2 regions of the Lentzea sp. NPDC051208 genome follow, and region 2 is predicted to be linked to the other one. Evidence: riboswitches for the same ligand, from Rfam matches in the RefSeq annotation. Region 2 holds a riboswitch; the other holds the start of a gene.
The links. Region 2 has a riboswitch for thiamine pyrophosphate ahead of AB0M48_RS23850 (FAD-dependent oxidoreductase). Riboswitches for the same ligand answer to the same signal wherever they lie in the genome.
Positions count from the first base shown of each region.

Region 1: another riboswitch for thiamine pyrophosphate. It lies ahead of AB0M48_RS14305 (thiamine ABC transporter substrate-binding protein); the one in region 2 lies ahead of AB0M48_RS23850 (FAD-dependent oxidoreductase).

Region 1 covers NZ_JBFBAW010000005.1:291,695-297,748, reverse strand. Annotated here, with positions in the region: gene AB0M48_RS14320 (SDR family oxidoreductase) at 1-310, opposite strand, end outside; gene AB0M48_RS14315 (ABC transporter ATP-binding protein) at 323-1,273, opposite strand; gene AB0M48_RS14310 (iron ABC transporter permease) at 1,273-2,826, opposite strand; gene AB0M48_RS14305 (thiamine ABC transporter substrate-binding protein) at 2,856-3,824, opposite strand; TPP riboswitch at 3,847-3,959, opposite strand; gene AB0M48_RS14300 (4a-hydroxytetrahydrobiopterin dehydratase) at 3,992-4,285, shown strand; gene AB0M48_RS14295 (mannosyltransferase) at 4,291-5,493, opposite strand; gene AB0M48_RS14290 (DUF6131 family protein) at 5,781-5,936, opposite strand.
Region 2 covers NZ_JBFBAW010000009.1:282,864-288,917, reverse strand. Annotated here, with positions in the region: gene AB0M48_RS23865 (MarR family transcriptional regulator) at 1-216, opposite strand, end outside; gene AB0M48_RS23860 (thiazole synthase) at 292-1,047, opposite strand; gene thiS (sulfur carrier protein ThiS) at 1,049-1,249, opposite strand; gene AB0M48_RS23850 (FAD-dependent oxidoreductase) at 1,246-2,193, opposite strand; TPP riboswitch at 2,197-2,308, opposite strand; gene thiE (thiamine phosphate synthase) at 2,335-2,973, shown strand; gene AB0M48_RS23840 (class III extradiol ring-cleavage dioxygenase) at 3,005-3,766, shown strand; gene AB0M48_RS23835 (hypothetical protein) at 3,759-4,016, opposite strand; partial or broken gene AB0M48_RS23830 (NADP-dependent oxidoreductase) at 4,053-4,151, shown strand; gene AB0M48_RS23825 (S1 family peptidase) at 4,208-5,158, opposite strand; gene AB0M48_RS23820 (hypothetical protein) at 5,741-6,054, opposite strand, start outside.

The sequences.
Region 1 (6,054 bases), on a different contig from region 2:
GCCCGCTGCTCGCGTGGTTGCACACCAGCACGTCGACGCGCCCGTAAGCCTCGACCGCGGCCGCCATCAGCTGGTCGGGCGCATCGGGCAGAGCGAGATCGGCACCGAGGTGCTCGACGCGACCGCCGATGCCCGCGATCACGTCCTCGATCGAGTCCGCGCCCCACGGTTGCTCGGCGTCATGTGCGACGTGGTGCTGCACGAACAGATCCGCGCCCAGCCCGGCCAGCCGCTGCGCGATCGCGTAACCGATTCCCTGCCGCCTGCTCACACCGGTGACCAGTGCGACGCGCCCCTCGAGAAGTCCCATAGGACTCAATGACTACCCGACGCGGGCGACGCCGTCCAAGTCAATTGCGAGCCGCACGCGGTCTCCCACGGACACCGGCCCCACGGCCTCGTACTCCTCGCCACCGATCTCCACGAGCAGCCGCACGTGATCGCGCCGATGGACCCGCTCCACCACGGTGCCCTCGATCAGCCCGTCGGAGTCGACCCGCAGCGCCGTGGCCCGCAACCCGACCCGCTCGACGTCCAGCCCCACGAACGAGCCGGGCACGAACTTGTTGCAGCCCAGGAACTTCGCGGTCTCCACGTCGACCGGCGAGGACCACACCTCGGCCGGCGGACCGACCTGCACGATCCGGCCGCGCGACATGATCGCCACCCGGTCGGCCAGCGTGAAGGCCTCGTCGTGGTCGTGCGTCACGACGAGAGCCGTCGTCGCGGCCTCCCGCAGCAGCCGCGCCAGGTCGACCGCGAGCTGTTCGCGCAACGCCCTGTCCAGCGCCGACAACGGCTCGTCCAGCAGCAACAACCGCGGTGACGGCGCCAACGCCCGCGCGAGCGCCACCCGTTGCTGCTCGCCGCCGGACAGCTGCGTCACCCGGCGATCGGCATAGCCCTCGAGCCCGACCAGTTCCAGCAGCGACAGCACGCGCTTGTTTCGCGCCTCGCGCTCGACCTTCTTCATCCGCAGGCCGAACGCCACGTTCCCGGCGACCGTCCGGTGCGGGAACAGCTGCCCGTCCTGGAAGACCAGCCCGAACTCGCGCCGGTGCACCGGGACGCCGGCCAGATCGGTCGTGTCCCAGCGGACAGACCCCGACGTGGGCTTCTCCAGCCCGGCCACCGTGCGCAGCAACGTCGACTTGCCGCACCCCGACGGTCCGAGCAGCGCCACGACCTCGCCGTCCGCCACCGAAAGCGACACGTCCGACACCGCGGCCGTCCGTCCATACCGGACGGTGATCGAGTCCAGTTCCAGCGCCATCAGAACTCCCCGCTGCTCGGCACGCGCAACCGCTCGATCAGCAGCACGCACCCGACCGTCACGACCATCAGCAGCGCGCAAGCCGCGTAGGCCATCTGGCTGTTCAACTCTCCCGGCCGCGACATCAGCCGCGCGATCACCACCGGCAACGTCGGCGAGTCCGGCCGGGCCAGGAAGCTCGTGGCCCCGAACTCCCCCAGCGCGACGACGAACCCGAACCCGGCCGCCGCCACCAGGGACCGCCCGACCAGCGGCAGGTCCACCTCGCGCCACACCCGGACCGGCGAGGCGCCCAGCGTCGCCGCCGCCTGCCGCAGCCGTTCGTCGACGGCCCTCAGCACCGGCAGCACCATCCGCACGATCAACGGCGTCACCACCAGCGCCTGCGCCAGCGGCACCAGCAGCGGCGAGGTCCGGAAGTCACCCGGCAGGGCGTCCATCGTGATCAGGTACCCGAAGCCGACCGTCACCGCGGACACGCCGAGCGGCAGCATCAGCGCGGTGTCCAGCACCTCGGCGAAGCGGGCCCCCGACCGCCGCAACCCGACCAGCACGACGGCCGAGAACACCCCGACCACCAGCGCCACCAGGGTCGCGTCGAAGGCCGTGCGCAGCGAGTTCACCGCGGCGTCGATGCCGGTGACCGCCAACGTGCCGCGGTCTCCGCGCGTGTTCAGCGCCACGTACCCGGCGAAGCTCCAGCCGTCCCTTGTGGACAGTGAGCGCGTCACCAGCCCGACGACCGGTGTCAGCAACGCCACCACGACGGCGAACGCGGCGAGCACCACGTACCACTCTCCGCCGGACGGCCGTCGGGCCAGCTCTTCCCTGTCCCGCAACGCCAGCGCGGTCTCCCGCCGGCGCCGGGCCAGCGCGCCCAGCACCAGCACCGCCAGCACGGCGGCGAACTGCAGCAACGACAACGCCGCCGCCCCGGACAGGTCGAACAGCTCGACCGTGCGCAGGTAGATCTCGGTCTCGAGCGTCCGGTACCGCGACCCGCCCAGCACCAGCACGACACCGAAACTGGTGGCGCAGAACAGGAACACGACCGCCGCGGCCGACCCGATCGCCGGCGCCAGCGCGGGCAGCACCACCGACAGGAACGCCCGCGGCCGCGAAGCACCCAGAGCCCGGGCCGCGTCCTCGGCACGTCGATCCGTGTGCGCCCACAGCCCGCCGACGGTCCGCGCGACCACGGCGACGTTGAAGAACGCGTTCGCCAGCACGATCGGCAGCACCCCGCCGTCGGGCCAGAACGTCCGGAAGGCCAGGCCCACCACGACGGTCGGCAGCACGAACGGCACCATCACGGCGGCCCTGATCAGCCCGAGGCCGCGAATCCGGCACCGCGCCAGCACGAACGCCAGCGGCATCCCGGCGAGGACCGCCACGACCGTCGACGCCAGCGCCTGCCCCAGCGTGAAGCCGACCAGTTCCCAGGTGTCGCTGTCGGCGAGCGCCGGCAGCACACCACCTTCGCGCAGCCCGAGCGAGACGATCGCCAGCACGGGCCAGGCGAAGAAGAGGGCGAGGAAGGCGAGCGGCAGCAGTGCCGCCGCCGACCAGCCCGTGCGGGAACTCAGCCCTGCACGAGCTTGCGCCACTGCTCGACCCACGCTTCGCGGTTGTCCTTCACCTTGTCCGCGGGCAGGGCCTGCGGGTTCGGCGGCAACGGCGCGTCCTTGGCCCACGACTCGGGCAGCGCGACACCCTCACGCGACGGGTAGACGTACATCTGCTCGGCCACCTGGGCCTGGAACTTCTCGCCCAGCAGGAAGTCGAGGACCTTCTTCGCGTCCTCGGGGTTCTTGGCACCGGACAGCACGCCCGCGTACTCGACCTGGCGGTAGCAGGTGTCCAGCACCGCCTTGGTCTTGCCGCCCTCGGCCGACGGCGACGACGCGTAGGACACGACGATCGGCCGGTCGCCCTTGGTGGCGGAGAACTCCTGGTTGTAGGCCTCTTCCCAGCCGCTCACGACCTTGACGCCGTTGGCCCTGAGCTTGGTCCAGTACTCCTGCCAGCCGTTCTCGCCGTACTCGGCGATCGTGCCGAGCAGGAACGCGAGACCGGGCGAGGACGTGGCCGGGTTCTCGACGACCAGCTTGTCCTTGAACTTCGGGTCGATCAGGTCGTCGTACGACTTGGGCTCGACGCCGCCGAGCTTGGCCGGGTCGATGTTCAGGCACACGTCACCGACGTCGACGGCCTGCAGGCGGTTCGAGTCGTCGGCCTTGTAGCGCTGGGCACCCTTCGAGGCCTCCGGCGAGGCGTACTCGGCGAACACGCCTTCCGAGAGCGCCCGCGAGGCGAACGTCGAGTCGACGCCGAAGGCGACGTCGCCGATCGGGTTGGCCTTGGTGAGCACCAGCTTGTTCGTCAGTTCGCCCGCGTCACCGCTCGCGACCTGCTTCACGGTGATGCCCGAGGACTTCTGGAACTCCTCCAGCACCTCCGGCTTCACCGCGAACGAGTCGTGGGTCACCAGCGTGACCTCGTGCGACTGCGGCACGGTCGACGTGCCGGCCGAACAACCGGTCAGCGCCAGAGCAGCGAAAACAGCACAAATCCTTCTCACAGCGATCTCTCCCTACGCCGGTATGACCCGGATCAGGTGGACGGTCGAGGGCTTGCGAGCCCTCCTCTCAGCCCGGCGCTTCACCGGACTCCCGTGGTAAACGCGCAGCCTACGTGACGTGGTGGGACGATCAGGACATGGCCGAGCTGTTGAGCGACGATCAGTTGGACCACATCCTGCCCAAGCTGCCCGCCTGGTGCCCCCAGGACGCGGCGCTGGTCCGGACCGTGGAGCTGCCGAGCTTCTCCCACGCGATCATGGTCGTGAACCGGATCGCGGAGATCGCGGAGAACGACAACCACCACCCGGACATCGACATCCGGTACAAGACACTGACATTTCGCCTGAGCACGCACTACAAGGGAGGAATCACCGCGCTCGACGTGTCCCTCGCCGAGGAGATCGACGGGGTCCTGGACGCGATGAGCTGATTCGGTCAAGACATGCGCTGCTCACGGACCTGCTGGACCGCCGGGCGCGGCTCGTTGCCCTGACGCCTGGCTTCCAGCCCGATCGCGACCAGCGTGAGCATGCCCGCGGCCGGATAGCCCCAGCCGAGCAGCACGAAGTACCAGGGCCGCGGGAAGTCCCAGATGTTCGGCTGGGCGAGCAGCAGGAAAGAGATCAGGTAGCCGCCGGTCAGCAGGACCCACAGGCCGGCGGTGATCTTGCAGAGCAGGTGACCGCCCTCGTAGATCAACCACAGGAGGGCGGGCACCATCCACACCCAGTGGTGGCTCCACGAGATCGGCGAGACCAGCAGGCCGAGCATCTGGACGCTGACGATCAACGCCAGCGCGTCCTTGGTCCTGCTGACCGCGAACCACGTGAGCGCGGCCACGACGAGCACGGCGACGATGTAGATCGGCCCCGTCTTGACGTCGTAACCGACCGTGCGGCTCAGCGCACCGCGCAGTGACTGGTTGATCGCGCTGCCCACGGGCCCGACGCGACTCGCGTCACCGAGCAGCTGGAACCAGAACTTGTCCGACTGGGACGGTGAGATGGCCCAGCCGATGCCGTACACCGCGACAAAAGCGACGAACGACCACACAGCGGCCATCCACCGCCGCTGGATCAGGAAGTACAGCCCCGAAATCGCGGGCGTGAGCTTGATGCCGGCGGCGAAACCCACACCGGCACCTCCGACCCAGTTGCGCGCGCTGGCAAGCGTGCCGATCAGGATCGCGACCAGCACCAGGTTGATCTGGCCGTAGTTGAGCGTGGTGCGGACCGGCTCGATCCACAGCGTCAGCGCGGTCCACATCATGGCGCGGCGCGGGTCCTGCAGCTTCAGCAGTTTCAGGCTGGTGCGCACGATGAAGTACAGGCAGCCCAGGCAGATCAGCTGCCAGATCCAGCGTGACGCCTCCCACGGCACCCAGCTCATCGGCGTGAAGATCGCGGCCGCGAACGGCGGGTAGGTGAACGGGAGCGGGAACACGTCCGCGTACTGGTCGAGCCGCCACTCGTAGAGGTCGCCGGAGAACAGGTGCGGCGATCCGTTGCGGTACACCAGCAGGTCGATCATGGTCATCTTCGCCTGGAAGGCGACCATGAACATGTGCCCGGCGACCGACAACGCGAGCAGCCACGGTGCTACGGAGAGCACACGCGCTTCCACAGCACGGAGTTTCACCCCGAAAACGTTACCCGAGGCAACGAAACGGGGTACCCCGGCGTCATTAGGACGGGAGAGATCGCAAGAGGGAGTTTTTCTGATCATGTCTGTTGATCTTGTAGTTGCCGCTGTCGCCGCTCTGGCCATGCTGGGGGTCGCGTTCGGAGTGTTCGCCGCTGCCGCACGCGCCAAGAACAACGTGTAAAGCCGTTGTGAGACATGAAGAAGGGGCAACCTCCCATGTGGAGGTTGCCCCTTCTTCGTTACCGTCTCCGAGGGGGAGGAACGGTGTCTTGGTACGGCGATTAGAAGTAGTGCGCCCGGCCACCGATCGGCTTGCCGACCGCGCCCAACACGGCGAGAATCGCGCCGATCACCAGCAACACCACGCCAAGCGTCGTCAGGATGCTGATGCCAGCAAGCCAGCCGACGACGAGCAGGATCAGTCCGAGGACGATCATGACACCTCCAGGTGGGGAATCCTGTTCTAGGGCTACCCCACCGAGGTCGGTACAAACCTCGCTTCATACATTCGTCACCGATGCAACCAGCTCGCTCATCACGGCGGCCCGCGAGTCC
Region 2 (6,054 bases):
GACGATGCGGGACAACGTCGGGGGCGCCACGCCCTCCTTGTTCGCCAGGTCGCCTAGGCGCATGGGCCCGCAGCGCGCGAGGGTGGCCAGCGCGGAGACCGCACCGGGGCCGAGTCCGGGGGAACCGGTGCGTCGCAGCAACCGGGCCAGCCGGCCGATCGCCAGGTACAGGCGCGCGGTCGCGTCCTCGACCTCGGCGTCAATGGGGGCCGTCACGGCTAGTCGTCCTCCTCGGCGGATTTCAGGTAGTGCTCAATCATCCCCCAACACGTGAGTACCCAAGGTAGCGACTCAGAGACCCGGCGAAGACGCTTGGGCCCAAAAGCGTTGCGGAATCCTTCCGGCCAAGCGCGCCAGACGTCCGCCCTCGACCGCACAACGCATGGCGGCGCCCATCCGTTCCGGGTCCTGGGCCCGGGTGACCGCGGTCGCCAGCAACACCGCTGAGCAGCCGAGTTCCATCGCCAGGGCCGCGTCCGAGGCCGTGCCGATGCCCGCGTCGAGAACTACTGGAACAGAAGCACGGGAAGTGATCAGCTCGATGTTGTGCGGGTTGCGGATGCCGAGACCCGTACCGATGGGCGAGCCCAGCGGCATGACGGTCGCGCAGCCGATGTCCTGCAGCTTCAACGCCAGCACCGGATCGTCGTTGGTGTAGGGCAGGACGACGAAGCCGTCGTTGACCAGCCGCTCGGCCGCGTCGAGCAGCTCGACCGGGTCCGGCAGCAGGGTCTCCTCGTCGTGCACCACCTCGAGCTTGACCCAGTTCGTCTCCAGCGCCTCGCGCGCCAGCTGGGCGGTCAGCACGGCCTCGGCGGACGTGCGGCAGCCCGCCGTGTTGGGCAGCACCTCGATTCCAAGGCGCCGCAACAACTCCAGCACACCGGTCTGGCCTGCGGCGTCGACGCGGCGCATCGCCACGGTGGTGAGCTCGGTGCCGGACGCGACCAGGGCCCGTTCCAGCACCGAGAGGTTCGCGGCACCGCCGGTGCCGGTGATGAGCCTGGACCGGAACTCCCGGCCCGCGATGATCAGCGGATCGTCCACGTCAGCCTCCCTGGACCGCGGTCAGCACCTCGACGACGCCGCCGTCCGGCACGATCGTCCTGTCCCACAACGCCCTCGGCACCACGGCGCCGTCGAGCGCCACGGCCACGCCCTTGTCGGGTGCTCCCACCAGCGTCACGACCGCGGCCACCGACGTGCCTTCTACCAAGTCACGGGAAGTCCCGTTCACCTGTGCCTTCACGAACTTCCTCCCTGGAGCAGCTCGACGACGAGTCGAGCGGTGTGCGGGGCCAGCAACAGCCCGTTGCGGTGGTGGCCGGTCGCGGCGATGACGCCGGGCTCGAGGAAACGCACGATCGGCACGTTGTCCGGGCTGCCCGCGCGGAACCCGACGGCGGCCTCGGTCAGCGCGTACTCGGCGATGCCCGGCAGCACGGTTTCCGCGTCCCGCAACAGGTCCCGCACGCCCGCGACGGACACGTCGGTGTCGAACCCGGCCTCGTACTGGGTCGCGCCGACGACCAGGCCGTCGTCTCGCGGCACCAGGTAGACCGGGCGGCCCGAGACCAGCGCACGGATCGTGTGACGAGGCGGCGGCAACGCGCCGGGCCGGTGCGAAAGTCTCAGGATCTCGCCCTTGACCGGCCGGATCACGTCCTTCAGGGCCGGGTGCAACCGGCCGCTCCACGCCCCGGCCGCGATCACCGTGACCCGTCCCTCCACTGAGGACACGACCCCGGCGTCCAGGCAAGCCTTCCACAGTGCGGAAAGCAGCACCCTGTTGTCGACGGCGAGATCCCCGGCCGCGTACACGCCCCCGCGCACCGCCGGGCCCAGGGAGGGTTCGAGCGCCCGGATCTCCCGCGAGGTCAGCAGGTCCCCCGCGTGCCGCAGGTCGGCGAGGTCGCCCGGCTGCGTCCCGACGGCCAGCGTCCCGGCCTCGAACAGCGGAACGCCGATCGACGCGGCGAACTCCGGCCACATCGCCAGGGCCTCGACCCCCTGCGCCACCACGGCTTCCTCGCCCGGCCAGGCCTCCGTCAGCGGTGCGAGCATGCCGCCCGCGACCCGCGAACCGGCGTGCGGCGAGCCGTCGTCGAACACGGAGACCGAGAACCCGGCCCGTGCCGCCGCCAACGCCACGGACAGCCCGATGACACCGCCACCCCGGACGGCCACTTCCACACTGCTCAAGGCATTCACGCTCCCTGCGCCGGCATGACCCGGATCAGGTTCGACGGTCGGAGCGAACCACGCTCCCTCTCAGCCCGGTGTTCTCCAGGCTCCCGTGCGGACCGACTTCAACATAACGGTTAACGTGCGTGCGTGCCAGGACTCGACGGAAACCTGATCAGGCAACGACTCGCCGACGCGACCCTCTACCTCTGCACGCCGAACCGGCCTGATCTGGCCGAGTTCGCGGACGCGGCGCTCGCGGGCGGCGTCGACATCATCCAGTTGCGGGACAAGTCACTGGAGGCGAAGCAGGAGATCGAGGCGATCGAGGTCCTCGCCGAGGCCACCGAACGCCACGGCCGGCTGCTCGCCGTCAACGACCGCGCGGACATCGCGCACGCCGTGCAGGCCGACGTGCTGCACCTCGGCCAGGACGACCTGCCCGTCCCGCTCGCCCGCCGGATCATCGGTGACGAGGTGGTGATCGGCCGGTCCACGCACGACGTCGGCCAGATGACCGAGGCAGCCGCGGAACCCGGCGTGGACTACTTCTGCACCGGTCCGTGCTGGCCGACCCCGACCAAGCCGGGCCGTCCGGCACCGGGGCTCGACCTCGTCCGCGTCACCAGGACCGACCGCCCGTGGTTCGCGATCGGTGGCATCGACCTCACGAACCTCCACGAGGTCAAGGCCGCTGGAGCCACCCGAGTGGTCGTCGTCCGGGCCATCACCGACGCCGAGGACCCGCGCAAGGCCGCCGAGTCGTTCAAAATTGAACTTAGTAGTTGAAATTTGAACTAACAGGCGTACGCTCGGAGACGTGAGCGCACCTGTGCTGTACCTGAGCCACGGGGCTCCCCCGCTGGCCGACGACGAGACGTGGACCAGAGAGCTGAAGGACTGGTCCGCCACCCTCCCGCGCCCGGAGGCCGTGCTCATGGTCTCCGCGCACTGGGAGGAGGCGCCGACCACCATCGGCGCGACGACGACCGTGCCGCTGGTCCACGACTTCTGGGGCTTCCCGCAGCGCTACTACGAGGTCACGTACGAGGCGCCGGGCGCACCCGAGCTCGCGAACGACGTGCGCAAGCTCCTCGGCGGCCACGTCGAGCAGGACGAGCAGCGCGGACTCGACCACGGCGCCTACGTGCCGCTGAAGGAGATGTTCCCGGACGCCGACGTACCGGTGCTGCAGATGTCGATGCCCACGCTCGACCCGCGTGAGCTGCACGAGATCGGCCGCAAGCTCGCGCCGCTGCGGGACCGCAACGTCCTGATCGTCGGCAGCGGGTTCATGACGCACAACCTGAGCTGCGTGAACTTCCCCGCCGGACCGGACTACGAGCCGCCGTCGTGGTCGAAGGAGTTCGACGACTGGGCGCACCAGCAGCTCGCGAACGGCGACGTCGACGCGCTGCTCGACTTCCAGGTGAAGGCACCGGCCGCCGGCATCGCACATCCGAGGACTGAGCACTTCGCGCCGTTGTTCGTGGCGCTCGGCGCCGCCAGCGACGAGAAGGCCCGCACCAGCGTCGAAGGCTTCTGGTACGGGCTCTCGAAGCGGTCCGTCCAGTTCAGCTAGCGGCAGCGCCCTCCAGGAAGAGGGTGACGAACCGCCGCGCGGCAGCGGGCGTCCCGGCACGGACGCCCCCGCTGGCCATGAGCAGCAGCACCATGTCGTCGACCGAGAAGTCGGGCCGCAGTCTTCCGGTCGCCTTCGCCCGGCGGATGAGCTCGGTGAGCGACCGGAACGCCCTGTCGCGCACCGCGGCGAAGTCGATCGCGCGGGGACAGGCGGTCGTGAACGCCGCCGAGAACCCGCGGTCCAGCACGTGGAGCAGGCAGACCTGCTCCACCGTCCGGCAGAACCGCTCGCCGGCGTCTTCCCGCCCTCCCGCGGCGCCGGCGCGCACAGGCTGAGCGAGACCGGCCACGCCCACGGCAAGATCGTGCTCGTCGACGGCTGAGAACGCGAAAGCGCTGCGACACCGGGGTGTCGCAGCGCTTCACGGTGTCACGGGCACTAGCCCCGCGTGAGGGTCAGGCCGTAGCGCGACAGGATCGGGTTGAGCGGCTGGAAGTACGTGGTGCCGCCGGACGAGCAGTTGCCCGAACCGCCGGAGGTCACGCCCTGGGCCTGGCCGAAGCCGGAACCCGCCACCCACGAACCACCCGAGTCGCCACCCTCGGCACAGGCGTTGGTGCGGGTGAGGCCCCGGACCGAGCCCTGCGGGTAGTTCACGGTCTGGTTCTTGGCGTGGACGGTGCCGCAGCGCCACCCGGTCGTCGAACCGGAACGGCAGATCTGGGCGCCGACAGCGGCCTCGGTGTTGCCGCGGACGATGACGTTCGTGCCGTTGTAGCGGTTGACCCACGGACGCGGGGTCCAGTTCGCGTTGGTGCGCACCCAGGCGTAGTCGTTGCCGGGGAACACCGAGCCGGCGAACGTGCCCTGTGCGACGCGGTTGAAGCCGGAGACCGCGGTGCCCGTGGAGCCGCAGTGGCCGGCGGTGACGTAACCACCGGACACCGAGAAGCCGAGCGAGCAACGGCCGCCGCCCATGTAGATGGCGTCACCGCCGCGCAGGTCGTACAGCGGGGTCGGGCTCTCGGTCACCTCGGCGACCTTGACCGCACCGCTGATCGACTTGGCGGTCGCGATCCACTGGTCCGCGGCCGCGTCGCGCACGTTCTTGTTGACCTCGACGACGACGCTGTTCGACTGCTCGTCGACGCGCCAGCTCGTGATCGCCGCGGGGGCGGTCATGAGGTCGAGGACCGACTTGGTCCCGGTCAGCTGGGAGAGCGAGTTGCTGACGACCTTGGTGTCCGCGCCGGTCACGGAGAGTCCCGACTTGGTCACCGCCACCGTCAGTCTGCCGGTCGCCTGGTCGATCCAGGCTCCGCCGAACGCGTCGCCCAGGGAGGCCTTCGCGGACTCCGCGACTTGGCCTGACTGGGCGTCATTGGCCAACCGGACGCGTGCCTGGTCAGCGTTCAGGCCCAAATCACGCTGGACCGCTTGGAGCAATTCGGCCGGGTAGCTCTCCGTATCTGAACCGGATGGGGCGACCGGTGCGGCAGGGGCGCCAAACGCCGGTACGCTGAGAGCAGTGACGACTCCGGTGGCGAGCAACACGGCACCGGTTACACGGGCCGCACTCGTGCGGTTCATCAAGCGTCTCCCTCACTTTCGGGTGCAGGGGAACCCGAGAGATCGGTTGCAGGGACCTCTCTCGGGGGCTCTAGGGGGACGGGTGGTGGGGCGGCGGCAGGGGTCGCCCCACCCCTCCCGTCCTCATTTGCCTCTCAAATCCGGTGCAGGCGCTGTGTCCTCCACCGAAGGCGCCGGGCTCAAGCGGACGTGCCACGAGCCTCATTGCGCCTCCTCCCGGTCTCTTTCGGACCGAATCCTTTCGCCCGTTCGAGTGAAGTTGCGGAACTCTTGGCTATGACGCCCCGCCTCGAACGTGAACGAAGTGTGTCACAGCTCACGACAGATCAACTGCGGCGCGTAGCAATTGACAGTTAACTATCGCTCAACGTAGTGACGTGATCACCGAATGGGGTCGGTGGTGGACGGCGGCGTCGAGCTGTCCGACGGCTGTCGGGATTCTGTCGAAGACGACGGTGGCGCGGTCGTCGTCGTGCTCCCGGACGAGGACTGACCGGACGTGCCCGGAGGGACGGTCACGGTGATCGTCTCGGTCTTCGTCGTCTCGGTGTGCGTCTCGGTGCGGGTGCTTGTGGACGGTGAGCCCGGATCGGCGGTGATGGGCTTGCCGGTCACCAGCTGGACACTCGTCGCGGTGAGGACGGTCACCACGAACACGAGCAGCCCGCCGACAGCGATCACCTGCCAACGCTTCT